One region of the Nonomuraea sp. NPDC050202 genome, then DNA from elsewhere that is predicted to be linked to it. Evidence: riboswitches for the same ligand, from Rfam matches in the RefSeq annotation. Region 1 holds a riboswitch; each other region holds the start of a gene.

Region 1 (3,861 bases):
CACGAAGGCTTCACCGGTCACCTGCGCACCGCGAGTCTCGCGGGCACCGCGACTCATGAGGTGCGGGGCCGCGCAGGTTGGAGGCGCCCGCGGCGAGAGCGGGCGCCCCGGTGCTCAGCCGGCCGACAGCCGCTTGGCGAACTCCGCCGCCGCCGCCCCAGGGTCGTCGGCATCGGTGATCGCCCGTACCACCACCACGCGCCGCACCCCGTACGACATCACCTCGTCCAGGTTGCCGAGGTCGATGCCGCCGATCCCGAACCACGGCCGCGAGGTCTCCAGCGCCGCCGCGTGCCGCAGCAGTGACGGGCCGGGAGCCGGGCGGCCCGGCTTGGTCGGGGTGGGCCAGACGGGACCGCAGCAGAAGTAGTCGACGCCCTCCTCCACAGCCGCGGCGGAAGCCTCGGCGGCGGAGTGGGTGGACCTTCCGATGACGATGTCGTCGCCGAGTATCTCTCGCGCGACCGTCACAGGAAGGTCGTCCTGCCCCAGATGGAGCACGTCGGGCCGGGCGGCGTAGGCGATGTCCGCCCGGTCGTTGACGGCCAGCAGCTTGCCGTGCCGGTCGCAGGCGTCGCGGAAGACTTCGAGGAGCGCGAGTTCTTCGCCGGCCTCCAGGCCCTTCTCCCGCAGCTGGATGATGTCCACGCCCCCGGCCAGCACCGAATCGAGGAACTCTGCCAGATCGCCGCGGTCGCGGCGGCCGTCTGTGCAGAGATAGAGGCGGGCCTCAGAAAGCGAGGGCTTGGGCACGCCGCTTGACCTCTGTGTGACGGCCGGCCTTGATCGCCTCGATGGGCGACCCTGGCAGGGACTCGTCTGGGGTGAAGAGCCAGCGCAGCGACTCGACATCGTCGTAGCCGGCGTCCTGCAACACGGTCAGTGTGCCGGGCAGGCCCTTCATCACGTCCTTTCCATCGAGGAACACCGCGGGCACCTGCGGCCCGCCGCTGCCCCGGCGCACGCCGAGGAGCTTGTGGTCCCGGAGGAGTTGCTTGGCCCGCCCGATCGGGAGATCCAGGCGCGAGGCCACTTCGGGGAGCGTGAGCCACTCGTCAACGAGCTGGTCGGTCTCCCGGTCGATCTGTGCAACAGAAAGCGTCACGAAACCACAACTACCACATGCCGTGCTTGCTCAAACAACACAATCCCGTAGGGGTACTTGTGGATCTACCAGGCGTTCCGCGTCGAGGCGCGCGCCCGCGTCGATGAGCCGGCGCCCCTGTACGAGGTCGCGGGGCCGGTCCACGGCCAGCACAGCGGCCAGAGTGCCGTCGCCGGCGAGCCACACGGCCGACCACTTGCCCTCGGGTTCGCCGCGATAGACGAGCCGGTCACCCGCGGGATGGTGGCCGGCGTACTGGAGCATGTGACCGAACTGCTCCGACCAGAAGTACGGCACCGGGTCGTACACCGCCTCCTCCCCCAGGAGCGTCGCGGCGGCGACCTCGGGGGCGTTGAGCGCGGTGTCCCAGTGCTCCACCCGCAGCCTGGTCCCCCAGCGGCGCGACCACCAGGCGGCGCAGTCGCCGACCGCGACGACGCCGGGCAGCGACGTGCGCAGGTGCTCGTCGGTGACGACGCCGTTGTGCAGGTCGATGTCGGCGTCGGCGAGCCATTCGACGGCCGGGCGCACGCCGATGCCGGTGACCACCACGTGGGCCTCGACGAACTCGCCGCCCACCAGCCGCACGCCGCCCTCGTCCACGGAGTCGACCATGGTGCGCAGCCGCAGGTCGATGCCGTCGTACCAGGGCAGCGTGCGCCCCCCGAGCTCGGCGCCGACGGCGGTCGAGAGCGGAGCGGGGGCGGACTCGACGACCGTCACCGCGCAACCGGCGCGGCGGGCCGCGGTGGCGACCTCGGCGCCGATCCAGCCGGCGCCGATGATCGCGACCCGGGCGCCAGGGACGAGCATGGCGCGCAGCTCGTGGGCGTCGTCGATGGTGCGCAGGACGTGCTGGGGGCCGTCGCCGGGCAGCCGGATCGGGTCGGCACCGGTGGCGATGACCAGGCCGTCGTAGGCGACCTCGCCCTCGGTGGTCTCCACGACGCCCGCGCGCAGCGACTTGGCGCCGACGCCCGGCCAGAATTCGACGCCGAGCCCGTCGAGGTCGGTGTCGACGAAGCTGCTGTCGGCCTCGCCCTTCAGCACCGCCTTGGACAGCGGCGGGCGGTCGTAGGGCCGATGCCGCTCCTGCCCGATCAGCGTGATCCGGCCGGTGAAGCCGCGCCCGCGCAGGGCCTCCACCGTACGCACTCCGGCCAGGCCCGCTCCCACCACCACGACATGGTTCACGGTGATGACCATAACGGGGGGCGTGCTCGGACGTCGCACCGAGGCCGTAGGCTGTTCGGGTAAGACGCGCGGGAGTCCGGCCGTAACCGGGCTGAGAGGAAGGCTTTGCCGGGCCTTCGACCGCAAGACACCTGATCCGGATCATGCCGGCGAAGGGAGCGCAAGTGGATGTGATCGTGGGTGGCGGGGTCGTCGGGCTCTCCGTGGCCTGGCGGATGGCACGCGCGGGGCGGCCCGTCACCGTGGTCGACCCGGCCCCCGGCAGGGGGGCCTCGTACGCGGCGGCGGGGATGCTGGCCCCGGTCAGCGAGGTGACCTACACCGAGGCGCCACTGCTGCGGCTGGGGGTGGCCTCGCTGCGCCGCTGGCCCGCCTTCGCCGCCGAGCTGGCCGCCGACGCCGGCCTGGCCGGGGACACCGGGCCGGGACCAGGCGCCCGACCGGGACCAGGCGCAGTGCCGGGATCGGGCGCGATGCCGGGACGAGACTCAGCGGCGGGACCAGGCTCAGCGCCGGGATCGGGTGCCGGCACGAGATCCGGCGGCGGGCCGGGATCGGGCGACGGGCTGCGGTTCCCCGAGGTGCGCGGGCTGGACCTGCGGGCGGACGGGACGCTGGACGTGGCGTTCGGGGCCGACGACATGGCGGCACTGGACGAGCTGGCCGCGTACATGGAGAAGCTGGGGCTGCCGGTCGAGCGGCTCACCGGGCGCGAGTGCCGCCGCCTGGAGCCCATGCTGGCCCCCTCCGTCCGCGGCGGCCTGCTGGCGCCCGGCGACGCGTGGGTGGACCCGCGCCGCGTGACGGCGGCCCTGCTGGCCGCGCTGGAACGGCTGGACGTCCCTCTGGTGCGGGCCCGGGCGACCGAGCTCCTGTACGAGGGCGGCCGGGTCGTGGGGGTCCGCCTCGCTCCCCCGGGCTCCGAGGACGGCCCGGGCCGCCAAGACCTCCCGGCCCACCCGTACACCACCGGCCCGAACACGACCGGCCCGGACATGACCGACCCGGACGCCACCCGGCGGGGCCCAACCCGCCGCGACGCCACCGGCCGGGAGACCACCTGGCGGGCAACCACCGGGCGGGACGCCACCCATCGGGACGCCTGTCCCCCCGAGGTGCGGGGCGAGCGGGTCGTGCTGGCGGCGGGGGCGTGGAGTGCCGAGCTGGCCGAGGTGCCGGTGCGGCCGGTCAAGGGGCAGATCATGCGGCTGCGCTCGCCGCAGCCGCTGCTCAGCCGGTGCGTACGCGGCACCGTGCACGGCTCGTCCGTCTACCTGGTCCCCCGGGGCGACGGCGAGCTCGTGGTCGGGGCCACGCAGGAGGAGATGGGGTTCGACACCAGGGTGACGGCCGGCGGGCTCTACGAGCTGCTGCGGGACGCCAGGGAGCTGGTGCCGGGCGTCACCGAGCTGGAGGTCGCCGACGTGGTGGCGGGGCTGCGTCCGGGGACGCCGGACAACCTGCCGCTGATCGGCCCGGGCGGGACGCCGGGGCTGGCGTACGCGACCGGGCACCACCGGGGCGGCGTGCTGCTCGCCCCGCTCACGACCGCGATCCTGCTG
Region 2 (3,861 bases), on a different contig from region 1:
TGATCGCCAGGACGGGCGGCGCGCCCACGCTGGCCGTGGGCATCTCGCAGATCTTCTCCGGCTTCCTCGGCGGGGCGGGTCTCCAGGCGTTCTGGTACCACTTCGCGATCATGTTCGAGGCACTGTTCATCCTCACCACCGTGGACGCCGGCACGCGCGTGGGGCGGTTCATGCTCCAGGACACGCTGGGCAACCTGTGGAAGCCGATCTCGCGGGTGAGCTGGTGGCCGGGGCTGGTCGTGACCAGCGCCGTGGTCGTGGCCGCCTGGGGATACTTCCTCTACCAGGGCGTCAACGACCCGCTCGGCGGCATCAACCAGCTCTTCCCGCTGTTCGGCATCGCCAACCAGCTCCTGGCCGCCGTGGCGCTGACCGTGGCCACGACCCTGCTGATCAAGAGCGGGCGGCTCAAATGGGCCTGGGTGACGGGCGTGCCGCTGGCCTGGGACGTGGCGGTCACGCTGACCGCCAGCTACCAGAAGGTGTTCTCGCCCGACCCGACGCTCGGCTTCTTCGCCCAGCGCGACCGCTACCAGACGGCGCTCGACCAGGGGCAGCTCCTCGCGCCGGCCAAGACGACCGGCGCGATGCGGCAGATCGTGGTCAACTCCACCGTGGACGGCATCCTGGCGGCGCTGTTCGCGATCCTGATCATCGTGGTGATCCTCGACGCCGCCCGCGTGTGGATCAAGGCGATCCGGTTGCGGGAGCCGCTGCCCAGCACGGAGGCGCCGTTCGAGGAGTCGAAGATCTACGCCCCCGCCGGGCTCATCGCCACCCGCGAGGAGAAGGAGATGATCGCCAGGGCCTCCTCAAGCGGCTAGCCACCGTTCCGCGGGCCGCCTCAAGCGGTCAGCCACCGCTCTGCGGGCCGCCCTAAGCGGTCAGCCACCGCTCCGTGGGCCAGCTCTCGCGCCGCCACGCGCTGTCCCAGAACATCCACTCGTACGCCGCCGCCCGGCAGTACGCCTGCGCCATCGCCTCGCGGGTGTCCGGGCCGGCGGCGGCCGCGAGCCGGTCGGCGATGGCCTTGGCCTGCTCGACGGAGGCCGCGAAGCCCGGGTCGGCGTAGGTGGAGATCCACTTGCCGTACGGGTGGCCGGCGGTGTCGCCGACGCGCTCCAGCAGCGCCGTGCCGACGTCCTGGTAGATCCAGAAGCACGGCAGCACCGCCGCCGCGATCACCGGGTAGGGCGCGGTCAGGGCCGTGGCCTGCAGGTACGACGAGTACGCCAGGCACGTAGGCGAGGTGGGGCCCTTGGCGTCGAGCTCTTCGATGTACCCGGCGTGCAACATGCGCTCGGCCGCCAGCGCCGTGTGCGCGCTCTGCGCCCAGAACGCCGCGTCGTCCGCGGCGCTGGCCCGGACGGAGGCCGTGGCCAGCGCCTTGGAGAACGCCTCCAGATAGCGGGCGTCCTGCACCATGTAGAACCCGGACCGCTCGCGGTCGAGGGTGCCGTCGCCGAGGGCGGTGATGAAGGGGTGCTCGTGGACGGCGCGCATCAGCTCGGCCGTGCGCTGCCAGACGTCGTCGCAGAACATGTCCTGTGCGCTCACCAGATGGCGTGGAAGTGGTGGACAGGGCCGTGACCGTGGCCGACGTGCAGGCTGTCGGCCGCGCGCAGCGCCTCGGTGAGGTACGCCTTGGCCGCCCGCACCGCGCCCGCCCAGTCGTCGTGGCGCGGGCGCAGCGCCGCGATGGCCGAGGACAGCGTGCAGCCCGTGCCGTGCGTGTTCCTGGTGTCCACGCGGGGCGCGGCCAGCTCGATCGTGCCCTCCGGCGTCGCCAGCACGTCCACGCACGTGTCGCCGTCGAGGTGGCCGCCCTTGAGCAGCACCTGGCGCGCGCCCAGCGCCCGCAGCCGCTGCGCCTGGTCGTGCATCTCCGCCAGGCTCGCGGCCGGCTTCTCGCCGAGCAGGTCGGCCGCCTCCGGCAGGTTGGGGGTGATCAGGTGCACGCGGGGCAGCAGCGTCTCGCGCAGCGCGGCCACCGCGTCGGCGGGCAGCAGCCGGTCGCCGCTCTTGGCCACCATGACGGGGTCGAGCACGACGTACGCGGGCCGGTAGGTGTCGAGCGCCGCCGCCACCGCCTTGATCAGCGGCGCGTTGCCCAGCATGCCGATCTTCACGGCGTCGGCCGGCACGTCGGTCAGCAGCGTGTCGAGCTGCTGGGCCACGAACTCGGCCGGCACCTCGTGGATGCCGGTCACGCCGGTGGTGGTCTGCGCGACCAGCGCGGTGACGACGGTCATGCCGTACGCGCCGAGCGCGGAGAAGGTCTTCAGGTCCGCCTGGATCCCGGCGCCGCCGCTGGGATCGGTGCCCGCGATGGACAGGACTTTGGGAACAGCGCTCACGGCTGTGACGTCCCTTCGCTAGTACGAGCTAGATCAGGTTCGACGGGTGTGATCTCAGCCCGGCCCTCCGGGCACCCCGCGTCAACGGCCTACTCTAACAGGCGTCGTTGTTGACCACACGTTCGAGGATCGGCATCGTAGGGCGGGTGGCCGCTGATGAGACGCGTGACGGGGTCGATCTGACCAACCTGGACCAGCCGCTGTTCGACGGCGCCGACGCCACCAAGCGCGACCTGGTCGACTACCTCGACGCCGTCCGCGACCGCATCATCCCCGTGCTGCGCGACCGCCCGCTCTCGGTCGTCCGCGTGCGCCCGGGGCAGGCGCCGTTCATGCAGAAGAACCTGCCCAAGTACGCCCCCGACTGGGTGCGGTCGGTGTCCATGTGGGCGGAGGCGTCGCGCAGGCAGGTGACGTACGCGTTGTGCGACGACAGGAAGACGCTGCTGTGGTTCGCCAACCAGCGGGCGGTGGAGTACCACCCGGCGCTGTTCGCCGGCGAGCACGCCACCCACCTGGTGCTCGACCTCGACCCGCCCGAGCACGACGACTCCTTCTCGCTGGCGGTGCGCGGTGCGCTGCTGGTCCGGCAGGCCCTGGAGGACATGGGGCTGGCGGGCGCGGTGAAGACGAGCGGCGCCAAGGGGGTGCACGTGTTCGTGCCCGTGGTGGCGGGCACGGCGATGGACGACCTCGCGGCGGCCACCCGGGCGCTGGCGGCGCGGGCCGAGCGGCTGGACCCGACGCTGGCGACCACGGCGTTCATCCGGGAGGACCGCGAGGGCAAGGTGTTCCTCGACTCCACCCGGGCGGGCGGGGCCACGGTGGTGGCCGCCTACAGCCCGCGCATCCGGCCCGGCGTGCCCGTCTCCTTCCCGCTGGCCTGGTCGGAGCTGGAGCGGGTGTCGCCGCGGGACTTCACCGTGCGCACCGCGCCGGGGCTGCTGAAGGACGCCGACCCGTGGGCCGAGCACATGCCCGGGCCGCAGCGGTTGCCCGCCGACCTGATCGAGGAGGGACACACGATCCCGATCGCCCGCGTGCAGGCGATGCACGAGGGCAAGCGGCGCGCCCGCGCCCGGCGCGAGGAGTGATGTCGCATATTTGCGACAATAGTGGGTCTTCACGCTGATTCTTCGCCGGGTTACGTTCGGGCAGCGGCGCCTCGGGGGGAAAGGCCGCGTTCCTGGTAACCCATGGGGGGACCTGCATGCGAAGAATCATCACCGTCCTGATCGCCGTCCTCGCCTTACCCCTGGCCACGGCCGTGCCCGCGCAGGCGGGCGGCCTCGACGACGCCTTCGCCAAGGTGCTCGTCAAGAAGGTCAAGGGCACCAACGTCAAGAAGCATCTCGACGCGTTCCAGGCCATCGCCGACGCCAACGGCGGCAACCGCGCCGCCGGCACTCCCGGCTACGACGCCTCCGTGGCGTACGTCGAGGGCAAGCTGCGCAGGGCCGGCTACAAGGTCACGCGCCAGCCGATCAACTACGTCGAGAGCTGG
Region 3 (3,861 bases), on a different contig from region 1:
GCCCGCGGCCGTGCCCGCGTAGATGAGCAGGGCCCTGTTGCGCTGCGGGCCCTCGGGGAAGTTCGTGGTGATCAGGGACAGGCCGGCGGGCGTCATGAACGCGGCGGCCACCCCGGTGACGAACCTGGCCACCAGCAGCACCCACCCCTCGTCCGCGAAGCCGCCCAGCCCGGAGAACAGCAGGAACACCACCAGCCAGAACAGGAACATCCGCCGCCGCCCCAGCAGGTCGGCCGCCCGGCCGCCGAGCAGCATGAAACCGCCGTAGCCGAGCACGTACGCGCTCACGACGCCGCTCAGCATGCCGGTGGACAGCCCGAGGTCGGCCCGGATGGACGGGAGGGCGACGTTCAGCATCGCCACGTCGATGCCCTCCAGGAAGATGGCTCCACACAGAACGATCAGTACGCCCCAGGTACGGGCGGTGACAGGCACAACAAGCCCCCGGTTATGAATAGGCAGTCGGTTATCTCTTGTAACCGCCCACATCATGCGACAGCATGAAATCTCGTGGAAGACGGCACTTTCAGATCACTCAGTTACTGCGAAGGCACCGTGGACGACGACTACGACGCGCGCCAGTGGGACGTGCGGGAGGACTGCGAGGTCCGCCAGATCCTCGACCGCATCGCCGACAAGTGGTCGCTGCTGGTGATCGCGCTGCTCGACTGCCAGAGCCTGCGCTTCACCCAGCTCCGCCGCGAGATCGACGGCATCAGCCAGCGCATGCTCAGCGTCACCCTGCGCCAGCTCGAACGCGACGGCCTGGTCACCCGGACGGTCCACCCGGTCGTGCCGCCTCGCGTGGACTACGCGCTGACGCCGCTCGGCCGGACGCTGCACCAGACCATCAAGTCCCTGGTCACCTGGACCGAGCAGCACCAGGAGGAGATCATCGCGGCGCGTGCCGCCTACGACGCGCGGCGCGAGATGATGGAGTCATGACCGTTCCTGAGATCGAGGCCACCGCCGTTCCCGCAGACGCTTACCTGCTCGACGTCCGCGAGCAGGACGAATGGCTGGCCGGGCACGCGCCCGAGGCCGTGCACATCCCCATGACCCAGATCCAGGGCCGGGTCGACGAGGTGCCCGCCGACCGCACCGTCTACGTCGTCTGCCGGGTGGGCGGGCGGTCCATGAACGTGGCGGCCTGGCTCAACCAGCTCGGGCGCGACGCGGTCAACGTGGGGGGCGGCATGCAGGCGTGGGAGTCCGCGAGCAAGCCGATGGTCAGCGAGACGGGGCAGCCGCCGTACGTGGCCTGAACCCACCCACTATGGCGGTTCAGCCGCCATTGAGGCATGATGAGGGCGCAAACTACAGATCGTCGCGGGAGCTCGGGGTGCCGGGCTGAGAGGGCAGCTACCTAGCCGCTGCCGACCGCCTGAACCTGTCCGGGTAATGCCGGCGTAGGGAGTGTGCGATGACGCATGTCGCCGACGAAGTTCCGCTGACACTCGAAGGCCGGCCGCCGAAGACGCTGGGCGTGCTCGACCAGGGCGCGCTCTGGGCGAACCTCGGCGTCAGCCTTCTCGGCTTCTCCGGGGCGATGTTCCTGGTCAACCCGCTGGGCAACGCCCCGCTCAGCCTCGCGGCGGCGCTCGTGGCGACCGTGGTCGGCAGCCTGATCGGCACGGCGATGGTGGGCCTGTCGGCCGTTCCCGGGACGCAGACGGGGCAGCCTGCGATGGTGCTGCTGCGCGGGCTGTTCGGAGCGAAGATCTCCTACGTGCCGACGGTGCTGAACATCGTGCAGATGCTCGGCTGGGGCGCGTTCGAGCTCTGGGTGATCGCCATGGGCGCCGGCGCGATCTTCCCCGCGGTGCCGTACGCGGTGTGGGTGATCCTGGCGGGGGTGCTGACCACCGCGCTGACGATCTGGCCGCTCGGGTCGATCCGGGTGCTGCGCCGGTACGTGACGATCGGCGTGATCATCGCGATGGTCTGGTTCACCTGGTTCTTCCTGCGGCAGGCGCCGGCGCAGGAGGGCGGCTCGTGGACCGCCTTCCCCGCCGCGGTCGACTACGTGATCGCGCTGTCGGTGTCGTGGGTGCCGATGGCGGCCGACTTCGCCCGGCACTCGCGCTCCACCGGCGCGGCCTTCACCGGGGTGGTCGGCGGTTACACGCTGGCGCAGGTGGCGTGCCTGGGGCTGGGCGTGTACGCGGTGGCCATCGCGGGCAACGCGGACGCCGTGTTCGGCACGTTCGTCGCGGTGCCGCTGGGGGCGCTGTTCTTCGCCATCCTGGTGCTGCGCGAGACCGACCAGTCCTTCGCCAACGTCTACTCGACGACGGTCTCGCTGCAGAACCTGATGCCGCGCGTGGACCGGCGCGCCTTCTCCGTCGCCATCGGGGTGCTCACCGTCGTGATCGCCCTGCTCGTGGACGTGACGTCGTACGGCGCGTTCCTGGGCGTGATCGGGGCGGTGTTCGTGCCGATGTTCGCGGTGCTGGCCGTGGACTACTTCCTGCTGGGCGGCGCCCGCCGCTGGAACACCGAGGAGAACGCGCCCTCCCGCTGGTCGATGCTGGTGCCGTGGGCGCTGGGCTTCGTGGCCTACTGGCTGACGACCTCGACACCGACCGTCGCGGCGTGGGACGGCTTCTGGGCGGGCGTGCGCGAGGCCATCGGCTTCACCCGGCAGGTGTGGATGAACGGCGCGCTGGGCGGCGCGCTGGTGGCCGCGCTGGTCACGCTGCTCATCGGCCTGCTGCTGCGCGGGCGCCGGTGAGGGCTACCTGCCCGCGTCGACGGTACGCCGCTCGACGTTGAGCAGGTGCTGCTTGGCGGCCGGACCGCCCGCGTAGTCGCCGAGCGCGCCGTCCTCGCGCACCACCCGGTGGCAGGGCACGATCACGCAGACGGGGTTGGAGGCCAGCGCGTTGCCGATCGCCCGCAGCGCGCGCGGCCGGCCGATGCTCTCGCCGATCCGCTCCAGCGTCGTGGTGGTGCCGTAGGGCACGGCCGTGGTCTTCTGCAGCACCGAGCGCGCGAACGGCGTGGCCAGCGCCAGGTCCACCGGCGTGGTGAACGTGCGCAGCCGCCCGGAGAAGTACGCGTCGAGCTCCCTGCGCACCGGGTCGAGCCGCCTGGCCTCAGGCCCGATGAAGCTGCCCACATGCCTGGTGACCAGCTCGTACACGTCGTTCTCCGCCTCGAAACTGCACGCCGCGATGCCCTTGCCCGTCACGGCCAGCACCAGCCTGCCCACGGCGCCGTCGTAGGTGCCGAAGGCGATGTCGGGCGGTGTCTCACCCCGATAGGTGCTGGAGGTCACCCGCAACAGGGCATCGAGATCGTTGCTCGACATGCCTCGCACCCTCCCACCGCCGGGAATCACCGTGACCGCAGCGTATCGGACGGATCTCCCGACGCACCCACCGCACCGCGTGCACTATGGAGTAGTGGGGGACGAATGGGCCGGTAGTGACGATGAGATCGCTCGCGCGGCGCTCGCCAGCTCGCCCAACGCCGTCGTGGCGCTCGACCGGGACCAGAGCGTGCTGGTGTGGAACGCCGCGGCGGAGCGGGTGTTCGGCTGGAGCGCGGACGAGGTGATCGGGCGCAGGGCGCCCATCGTGCCGGACGAGCTGACCACCGAGCACACCGCCGCGCTGGAGCGGGTACGCACCGGCGAGCCCGTGTCGCTGCGCACCAGGCGCCTGCACAGCAACGGCACCCTGCTCGACCTGCGGGTGGACATCAGCGCGTTGCGCCTGGGCAGCGCCGTGGGCGGCTACGTGTGCGTCTACCACCCGGCGCTCGCCGACCACGTGGCCAGGGAACGCGGGGCGCGCCGGGCCAGGCTCGTGCGCCGCCTCACCGACGTGGTCGGCGACATCAACTCCGAGCTGGAGC

What was found. Region 1 has a riboswitch for thiamine pyrophosphate ahead of AB0I79_RS01970 (FAD-dependent oxidoreductase). Riboswitches for the same ligand answer to the same signal wherever they lie in the genome.
Region 2: another riboswitch for thiamine pyrophosphate. It lies ahead of thiD (bifunctional hydroxymethylpyrimidine kinase/phosphomethylpyrimidine kinase); the one in region 1 lies ahead of AB0I79_RS01970 (FAD-dependent oxidoreductase).
Region 3: another riboswitch for thiamine pyrophosphate. It lies ahead of AB0I79_RS19280 (cytosine permease); the one in region 1 lies ahead of AB0I79_RS01970 (FAD-dependent oxidoreductase).

Annotation. Positions count from the first base shown of each region.
Region 1 covers NZ_JBFALF010000001.1:380,755-384,615, reverse strand. The annotation lists gene thiE (thiamine phosphate synthase) at 115-753, opposite strand; gene AB0I79_RS01980 (Rv2175c family DNA-binding protein) at 731-1,105, opposite strand; gene AB0I79_RS01975 (FAD-dependent oxidoreductase) at 1,136-2,299, opposite strand; TPP riboswitch at 2,358-2,474, shown strand; gene AB0I79_RS01970 (FAD-dependent oxidoreductase) at 2,464-3,861, shown strand, end outside.
Region 2 covers NZ_JBFALF010000036.1:107,811-111,671, forward strand. The annotation lists gene AB0I79_RS50675 (carbon starvation CstA family protein) at 1-824, shown strand, start outside; gene AB0I79_RS50680 (TenA family protein) at 877-1,557, opposite strand; gene thiD (bifunctional hydroxymethylpyrimidine kinase/phosphomethylpyrimidine kinase) at 1,554-2,357, opposite strand; TPP riboswitch at 2,351-2,446, opposite strand; gene AB0I79_RS50690 (ATP-dependent DNA ligase) at 2,504-3,451, shown strand; gene AB0I79_RS50695 (M28 family metallopeptidase) at 3,568-3,861, shown strand, end outside.
Region 3 covers NZ_JBFALF010000006.1:83,277-87,137, forward strand. The annotation lists gene AB0I79_RS19265 (MFS transporter) at 1-435, opposite strand, end outside; gene AB0I79_RS19270 (helix-turn-helix domain-containing protein) at 556-945, shown strand; gene AB0I79_RS19275 (rhodanese-like domain-containing protein) at 942-1,265, shown strand; TPP riboswitch at 1,320-1,434, shown strand; gene AB0I79_RS19280 (cytosine permease) at 1,424-2,734, shown strand; gene AB0I79_RS19285 (methylated-DNA--[protein]-cysteine S-methyltransferase) at 2,738-3,313, opposite strand; gene AB0I79_RS19290 (PAS domain-containing sensor histidine kinase) at 3,408-3,861, shown strand, end outside.